Regions from separate parts of the Sporosarcina sp. CAU 1771 genome, predicted to be linked through region 1. Evidence: predicted binding sites of a transcription regulator. Region 1 holds the regulator's gene; the other holds the start of a gene.

Region 1 (4,441 bases):
ATTGCAAGTTGATCAATTTGTACGGTCATTTGAGTACATCCCTTCCCAATTATATCTTTACTACATCTACTAGTTTAGACAAGTAGCGCTTCAAATACAATACTTCGGGCCAAACCATTGACTATTGTAAGTATTTTCCGTCTTTTGCACGCTTGACTTTTTCAGGTGTTACGTCATTTCCCTCAGGATCGACGACTTTGACGTGTTCAATTGTATCGCGCATCGATGAACGAAAGGTTTCCAAGTACTCTTTGCGAAGAGAAGTCTGCTCTTTTGCTTCTTCCATAGATAGACCTGTCGTTTTTGATTTGTTAGCTAATACATTTATGCGATTTATTTTTTCTTTAGATAACATGTGAATTCCTCCATTTTCGTTTCATATAAAAAGGTATACAAAAAAACAGGAAAGTGCAACCAATCAGCCTTCCTGCTCGAGTTCGTATTCTTTATATCGACGATGGACCGTTGCCTTACTAATAGTATGCCCTAGCCCCTTTAGAACTCCCGTTATTTCTTCGTACGTCAAACCTTTATCGCGCAAAGATACAATCTCACTCACAGGGATTTCTATCCGCTCTCGACCTTCCGCATTGCCTCTATTTTTTAAATTGCGCTCAGGTCGGTACCCATCTCTTACAGCCCTTTTCATCCCACGACGTATTTTTGCATTATGTAACTTACGTTGATATTCCTCAACAATCGAAAGGATTTCAAGGAGCATTGTATCCATTTCATTCAATGCAATTGGACCGCTATCATTGTACGTGTAAATTGCAGTTTCAGTTTTAGCTAATAAATGCAAAACTGCCATTCGTGCATTCCCACGCCCTAACCTCGTTTCATCTTGAATAAGAACCGCATCGATTTCCTCATCCCGCACATATTCCAGTAAATCAAGCAGACCATCTCGTTCAATATCGAATCCACTATGCTGATCGGTGAATGTTGCCGAAAGATCCAATTCAAGTTCTACAGCTAAGCGTTTCAACTCTTCCTCTTGGCGGGATAAAGACATTTCTTGTTCTTGTTTGTTTGTACTCACTCTACAATAAATCACACATTTTTTACGTGACATCTTCACTCGTCGTCTCCTTCAAGATGAATTGCAATTTCATTTTTATCAATTGAATTGAATACAGGTACCTTCAATTCGTTTCCTGCAATGATATTCGTAGAATTTAAGTCGTTGAGCTTTTTAACTTCTGCAATCCATTGTTCCGTTACCATCTCTTCACCATATTTAGTCGCTAAATACAAAAGTGTATCACCCTCTATTACTGTAACCTCATTGTAATCAATTTTCTTGTTTAATTTATTTGTTCCGATAAAAGAAAAAGTTAAGCAAAGCACCATTATTAGAAGTATATAAGAATTATTTTTAATGAAAGTCATCATTTCTCCTCCTTGCGAATGTTTGTTCTGGAATGTCTGTTCTTAATATAATTTATAATCGTGTGAATGTCAACCCTTTTTAGAACTAACGTTTGCTAACTTATAGAACACCTGTTACACTTAAATTAAATAAAGTTATCATGCGGAAAAGAGATTTTTCACGTAGGTACATTGCTAAACTATTTCTTGAGAGGTGAGTGATAAAATGACTAGATTGAAGGAAACTAAGAAAATATCTAAGAGACAAGAAGACATCATGGACTTCATTAAATCCGAGGTGAAGCAAAAAGGTTACCCGCCTTCTGTTAGAGAAATTGGTACTGCTGTAGGACTAGCTTCAAGTTCAACAGTCCACGGTCATCTAGCCCGTTTGGAAAGCAAAGGTTACATAAGAAGAGACCCTACTAAACCAAGAGCTATCGAAATTTTAGATCCCGAAGGAATGGATATTTTTAAACCAGGTGTTCTCAATGTTCCTCTTATTGGGAAAGTAACAGCTGGACTGCCAATCACAGCAATTGAAAATATTGAAGAATACTTCCCACTACCTGAAAGTTTTGGTATGGCCGAAGATCAGTTATTCATGCTTGAAATCGTAGGAAACAGTATGATTGAAGCTGGAATCCTCAACGGAGACCACGTTGTTGTTAAACAACAGCAAACTGCACAAAACGGAGAAATTGTTGTCGCTATGACAGAGGATGATGAAGCAACAGTAAAACGCTTCTTCAAGGAGAAAGATTATTTCCGTCTTCAGCCTGAAAACTCTTCAATGGAACCAATTATTGTAGACAATGTATCTATTCTTGGAAAAGTTGTCGGCGTGTATCGGCATATTCATTAAGAATACAAAAGGAACTGTTCCCCAACAAACTCATTGGGAACAGTTCCATTTTTTTTATTTACTATCGATTAATTGTTTTTCAACAAGCTTTCCTAAAGATGAAAGAACCGCTAACTTTACATGTTCATACGTTAGCCCGCCCTGTACATAAGCGGTGTATGGAGGTCGTATTGGACCATCTGCCGTCAACTCAATGCTCGATCCTTGAATGAATGTACCAGCTGCCATTATCACATCATCTGTATACCCTGGCATATAAGAAGGTTCTGGTGCAAAATGTGCGTTGATAGGAGAGTTTTCTTGGATTGTCTGGCAAAAGGCTATCATTTGCTCAGCATTTCGGAAATTGACTGACTGGATTAAGTCTGTGCGTTTCTCCGAATAATGGGGAGTCGTATCCAACCCATAATCATCCAAAAGTGCCGCCGTAAAGAGCGCCCCTTTAACCGCTTGACTTACGACATGGGGAGCTAAAAAGAACCCTTGGTACATTTCAAGTAATGTGTCGAGAGATGCCCCTGCTTCAGCACCTAAGCCCGGTGAAGTCATACGGTACGCACATTGCTCGACGAGATCTGCACGACCTGCAATGTAGCCTCCTGTTCGAACTAATCCACCACCAGGATTCTTAATGAGAGATCCCGCCATTAAATCTGCGCCTACCTCAGTTGGTTCATTCTCTTCAACAAATTCACCGTAACAATTGTCAACAAACACAATCAGATTAGGATTGACTTCTTTCACTCTTCGTACCATTTCACCAATTTCATCTATCCTAAACGAAGGACGATTAGAATAACCTTTCGACCGCTGAATGCCGATTACCTTCGTTTTGCTATGAATATTTTTAATCACTTCATCAAAGTTTACCGAACCATCTTCATTCAAATCAATATGTTTGTAAGTAATCCCGTAGTCATGAAGAGATCCCGTGTCTTTGCCATTTCCTGTAACGATGGAATCCAAAGTATCATAAGGTTTACCCGTAATATAAAGTAACTCATCGCCAGGACGAAGAACACCAAATAAGCTAATTGAAATTGCATGTGTACCTGAGATAATTTGGTTGCGAACTAAGCAAGACGCACTTCCAAACACATCTGCATAGACTTGCTCCAATGTATCCCGCCCCTCATCATCGTAGCCATAGCCCGTCGAACCATTCAAATGAAAATCACTCACTCGATTCTTTCGGAACGCAGCGAGTACTTTCGCTTGGTTCGTAAACGCAATTTTTTCTACGTCTTTAAAATACGGCGCAAGCTTCGTCTCAATTTCTTCTACTTTATTCATTAATGCCTCATTAAACATTTAAATTCCTCTTTCTTTTTACATATTCCATTTATTATCTTACCAGTTTGCTCCCGGTGGTCAATGTTTCTGAATAGTGATTGTTGAAAATATATTTATATCTGATAAAGTAACTAGTGGAGAAACGGAGGCAATCGAGTTGGCTTGGGATGTATTTAACTGGATTGGGACAATTGCATTTGCAGTTTCTGGAGCAATTGTCGCAATGGAAATAAAGTATGATCTTTTTGGTGTATATATTTTAGGTATTGTCACCGCATTTGGTGGTGGCGCTTTACGGAATCTCTTAATCGGGGTTCCAACGTCCGTACTTTGGGACCAAGGCTCCTTATTTCAAGGTGCACTTATATCGATTACAATCATTTTTTTATTTGCAAATAAATTACTCAATCATTGGGAACGATGGGGAAACTATTTTGATGCGGTGGGTCTTGCTGCATTTGCAATTCAAGGCGCCTTATTCGCCGTAAACCTTGGCTTACCCGTTAGTGCTGTTATTGTAGCAGCTGTACTTACTGGTTCAGGTGGAGGTATTCTTAGAGATTTGCTTGCTGGAAGAAAACCACTCGTTTTCAAGAGGGAAATTTATGCGGTATGGGCAGCATTAGCTGGGCTTTTAATCGGAGTCGGCGTGTTCTCAAGTGATTTTTCGCTTTATATCCTGTTAGTTATTACTGCGGGGCTTCGAATTCTTTCGCTAATTTTCAAATGGCAACTTCCGGTCGGGAAAATCACGACAAATACATGAAAGAGCAGGGATTTGAAAAGAGGCCACTGAAAAACTTACGTTTTTTAATTTATAATGGTTTCGAAAATCAAAAAGGAGTCAATTCGTTCGATTTTGAACGAATTGACTCCTTTTCCTTTGATTGTTCTTACTCTTTGTCCTTCATT
Region 2 (4,441 bases), on a different contig from region 1:
GATGTTCATACAAAGATTTCGTGGACATATACCACTCTGAAAAATAGAGTTTTGCAATGGGTTGCCTATTTTTCTACCGAAGGTTATTCCAAAGGTGAACGGATAGCAATTATAGCACCAAATTCCCCCGAGTTATTTGCAGTTCTATTTGCATGCGAACTTAAAGAATTGATTTATGTGCCGATTAACTGGCGATTAAGCGCTTTTGAAATTTCTACTTTATTGCAAGACTGCAAACCCTCGGAACTACTCTATAACGTTAACTACAAGGATCTTGTTTTGGATTTAGGCGTCAACAAGGCAACCTCCTTGGAATCTGTCGGGACTTTAAATTTCGATGTATTAGACGTTGGTAACAAAAAAGTGAATACAGGAAAGCCATGGATGATGATTTATACAGGCGGGACTACGGGTAAGCCTAAAGGTGTTGTACTGTCTACTGACGCAGTAAATTCGAATGCCCTTAACACCATTGCTACATGGGGGATAACAGAAACCGACACAACAATTAATTATATGCCACTTTTTCATACAGGCGGCATTAATGCACTCGCTATCCCTGTTCTTATGGCGGGTGGGAAGGTTGTCATCGGCAATCAATTTGATGCTGAAGAGGCGATGCGGGCAACGGATGAGTACAACGCGACGATTTCGCTGTTTGTCCCTACAATGTATCAGTCGATGATTAAACATCCCTATTTTCACGAAAGTAAATTTTTATCAATGAAGGCGTTCTTATCAGGAGGAGCTCCATGTCCAACAACTATATATAAAGAGTTCTATAAAAAGGGACATCCTTTTAAAGAAGGGTATGGCTTAACAGAAGCTGGACCTAATAATTTTTTTATACGACCGGAAGAGTCATATAAAAAAATGGGGTCTGTTGGTAAAGCTATGCTACTAAACTCCGTAAAGGTAGTAGATACAAATGGAGATTTATGTGAAGTGAATAAGATTGGAGAACTGTACATAACAGGTCCACATGTGTTTAGTTATTACTGGGATAATGAGAAGGTAACGGCGGAAGCGTTAGAAAATGGATGGCTACGTACGGGTGATTTAGCAAAATATGATGAAGACGGCGATTATTTTATTGTAGGTAGAAAAAAAGAGATTATTATTACCGGTGGAGAAAACGTGTATCCACAAGAGGTTGAGCAGTGTTTAAGTAACTTTGAATCGATTAATGAAGTTGCGGTCATTGCAAAAAAAGATGAACGGTGGGGAGAGATTGTCATTGCATTTATTACGAAAGTAGAGGGTGCTTCATTCAATTGCTCTGAGGCGTTTGTACATTGTGAAAAGTTTCTTGGTAAATATAAAATACCGAAAGAAATAATTGTGATACCAGAAATGCCAAAAACTCATGTTGGTAAAATAGATAAAAAAGCGCTTCAATCCTATTTATGAATTCAATAAAAGCTTATAAAAGACAAAAGCGTGCAAAGTAGCACGCTTTTTCTAGGTTTCAGCTATTTTGTTCATAAGAATAAATAAGTTCACCAAGTTTTAAATCTACATTTACATGAAGGTCATGTTCAAGGAAATACCATTGATCTCGACTTTCTATGTAGTAAATTGCCCCATTTTGCTCTGTAGTAATTACTGCCTCGTCCGGTGATTCCTTTGTAACCCCTAGGGAAAACGATTCGTGAAGTGGACTAGATCCACCGTATCTCGCGAAAAACCGAATTTCATCACCTGGCACAACATCCATTTCATTTTCGAACCAGTCTTGCGCATCTTTTGAAATGATAATTTTCATGTAGACCACCTGCCTTTGAGTGAGTATGAATAAAGTATACTACAACCACTTTACTTTAGGCTCAGTCCCGGCTTTTATTCTTGAGATGTTTGCTCGATGCCTATAAAAAATAAAAGCAGCAAAGCTTCCAACAGCAATCATTAAGAAATAATCCCCAGTAACTGTGAAATAGTAAACTGAATAAATAAATCCTACAATTGAAACAAGCATGGAGGATAATGAAACCATTTTCGTTAATTTCAAGAAAATGAAAAACGCGATTAGAACGAAGACGAAGAAAGGCCAGTTATAGCCAAGTATAACTCCACCTGATGTCGCTACAGCTTTCCCGCCTTTGAATCGAGCAAAGATCGGATACATGTGGCCAACGACCGCAAACAGCCCTATAAGGAGTGGGTTGATGCCAATCGTGTCAAACAAAGGCAACATTGGCAAGAGGGTTGCTGCTGTCCCTTTTAGAATATCTAGGGAAGTAACAAGTAACCCAGCTTTTTTACCTAAAACTCGAAAAGTATTCGTTCCTCCTAAGTTGCCGCTGCCATGTTCACGTATATCAATTTTATAGAAAACTTTCCCCACCCATAAGGCGAATGGAATCGAGCCGAGTACATATGCAATTAATAATATTAGTATGAGTTCCATTTTATACCCCTTTATTACGAGCCATATTATGCTTTTAGTCTATCAGAACGAAGTGCGCTCGACAATGCATCTTTTGTTGAAAATAGGAATGGATTTCTTCAATCTCAATACCCATTATTTTCTCTCTTCATTGCAATATTTGATTTGGTTCTATACAATTAATTCAGCAGACTTCGTTAAACGTTGATTTGACAACCTTTAAAGGAAGCAGTACGATTATATAATAAAGAACATTCGTTTGATGGGGGCGGCATTTTGTCAAAAAAACAAGTAATGAACACATACGATGACAATTCAATACAAGTTCTTGAAGGATTAGATGCAGTTCGAAAACGGCCTGGTATGTATATAGGATCTACAGATACTCGAGGTTTGCATCACCTCGTTTATGAAATTGTAGATAACGCTGTAGATGAAGCTTTGGCAGGACATGGCTCAGAAATAGATGTAACTCTTCATTCTGACGGAAGTGTTTCGATACGTGACTACGGTCGCGGTATGCCAACAGGGATTCATCAGACAGGGAAGCCTACAGTTGAAGTTATATTAACGATACTTCATGCTGGTGGAAAGTTCGGCCAGGGGGGCTACAAAACGAGTGGTGGACTACATGGGGTTGGTGCTGCAGTTGTAAACGCCCTATCGGAGTTGTTGGTCGTAACTATTTTCCGAGATGGAAAGAAGTTTCGTCAACGATTTGAAAATGGCGGCAAGCCAGCCACAACTCTTGAACAAATCGGTACAACACGTGAAAAAGGAACGTTGATCCATTTTAAACCGGATCCAACGATTTTTTCGACGTTAAAATATCAATATGAGACGATCAGTGAACGTCTACGCGAGTCCGCCTTTCTTTTAAAAGGCCTAAAAATTAACCTAATTGAAGAAAGCTCAGAGAAAGAAGAGACTTTCTTTTATGAAACAGGAATCGAAGCATTTGTATCCTATTTAAATGAAGAAAAGGACGTACTTCACGAAGTTGCATTTCTAGAAGGAGAATCTGACGGGATTGAAGTAGAGTATGCATTCCAATTTAGTGACGGATACTCTGAAACGATTCTTTCATTCGTCAATAACGTTCGGACAAAAGACGGCGGTACACACGAAACCGGTGCAAGATCTGCTATGACACGTGTTTTTAATGAATACGCCAGAAAAACTGGCTTGCTTAAAGAAAAAGATAAAAACCTAGATGGATCAGATATTCGTGAAGGAATTTCTGCAATCATATCTGTCCGAATTCCTGAGGAGATACTTCAATTTGAAGGTCAAACCAAAGGGAAACTAGGAACAAGCGAAGCAAGGACCGTAACGGATTCAGTCGTCTCTCAAAAACTATTATACTTTCTAGAGGAAAATGCGGAGTTAAGTGCTTCGCTTGTCCGAAAGGCAATCCGCGCACAGCAAGCAAGAGAAGCTGCGCGAAAAGCACGTGAAGATGCAAGATCTGGGAAGAAAAGAAAAAAATCGGACACACTTCTTTCAGGAAAATTAACACCTGCTCAGTCACGAAATGCAGCAAAAAATGAATTGTATTTGGTCGAGGGTGATTCTGCTGGAGGATCCGCAAAACAAGGTCGGGACCGAGTATTCCAAGCGATATTACCATTACGTGGTAAAGTTCTGAATACTGAAAAGGCCAAGTTGGAAGATATATTGAAAAACGAAGAAATCAATACGATAATTCATGCAATAGGCGGCGGTGTTGGTTCAGAATTCTCAGTCGAAGACATTGCTTACGATAAAATCATTATTATGACCGATGCGGATACTGATGGAGCTCATATCCAAGTCCTACTTCTGACATTTTTCTACCGATATATGAAACCGCTAATGGATGCAGGAAAAGTATTTATTGCGCTCCCACCACTCTTTAAAGTTTCTAGAGGAGTCGGAAAGAAGGAAAAGTTTGCTTATGCTTGGACTGAAACCGATTTAGAAGGAGCAATTGAAGAAGTAGGAGCAAATTACCTAATCCAGCGATATAAAGGTCTAGGGGAAATGAATGCCGATCAATTATGGGATACTACAATG

The links. The regulator LexA, encoded in region 1, represses DNA repair genes until DNA is damaged. The targets are predictions, from matches to a motif close to CGAACATATGTTCG.
Region 2: the regulator LexA is predicted to act here: its motif matches at 2,635-2,648, upstream of parE (DNA topoisomerase IV subunit B).

What each region holds. Positions count from the first base shown of each region.
Region 1 covers NZ_JBTLRN010000029.1:32,200-36,640, forward strand. Annotated here, with positions in the region: gene tkt (transketolase) at 1-29, opposite strand, end outside; gene ACXYMX_RS14990 (DUF896 domain-containing protein) at 122-355, opposite strand; gene ACXYMX_RS14995 (YneB family resolvase-like protein) at 419-1,075, opposite strand; gene yneA (cell division suppressor protein YneA) at 1,078-1,392, opposite strand; gene lexA (transcriptional repressor LexA) at 1,598-2,236, shown strand; gene ACXYMX_RS15010 (methionine gamma-lyase family protein) at 2,291-3,547, opposite strand; gene ACXYMX_RS15015 (trimeric intracellular cation channel family protein) at 3,687-4,295, shown strand.
Region 2 covers NZ_JBTLRN010000027.1:18,220-22,660, reverse strand. Annotated here, with positions in the region: gene ACXYMX_RS14520 (AMP-binding protein) at 1-1,410, shown strand, start outside; gene ACXYMX_RS14515 (HesB/YadR/YfhF family protein) at 1,469-1,765, opposite strand; gene plsY (glycerol-3-phosphate 1-O-acyltransferase PlsY) at 1,805-2,407, opposite strand; gene parE (DNA topoisomerase IV subunit B) at 2,681-4,441, shown strand, end outside.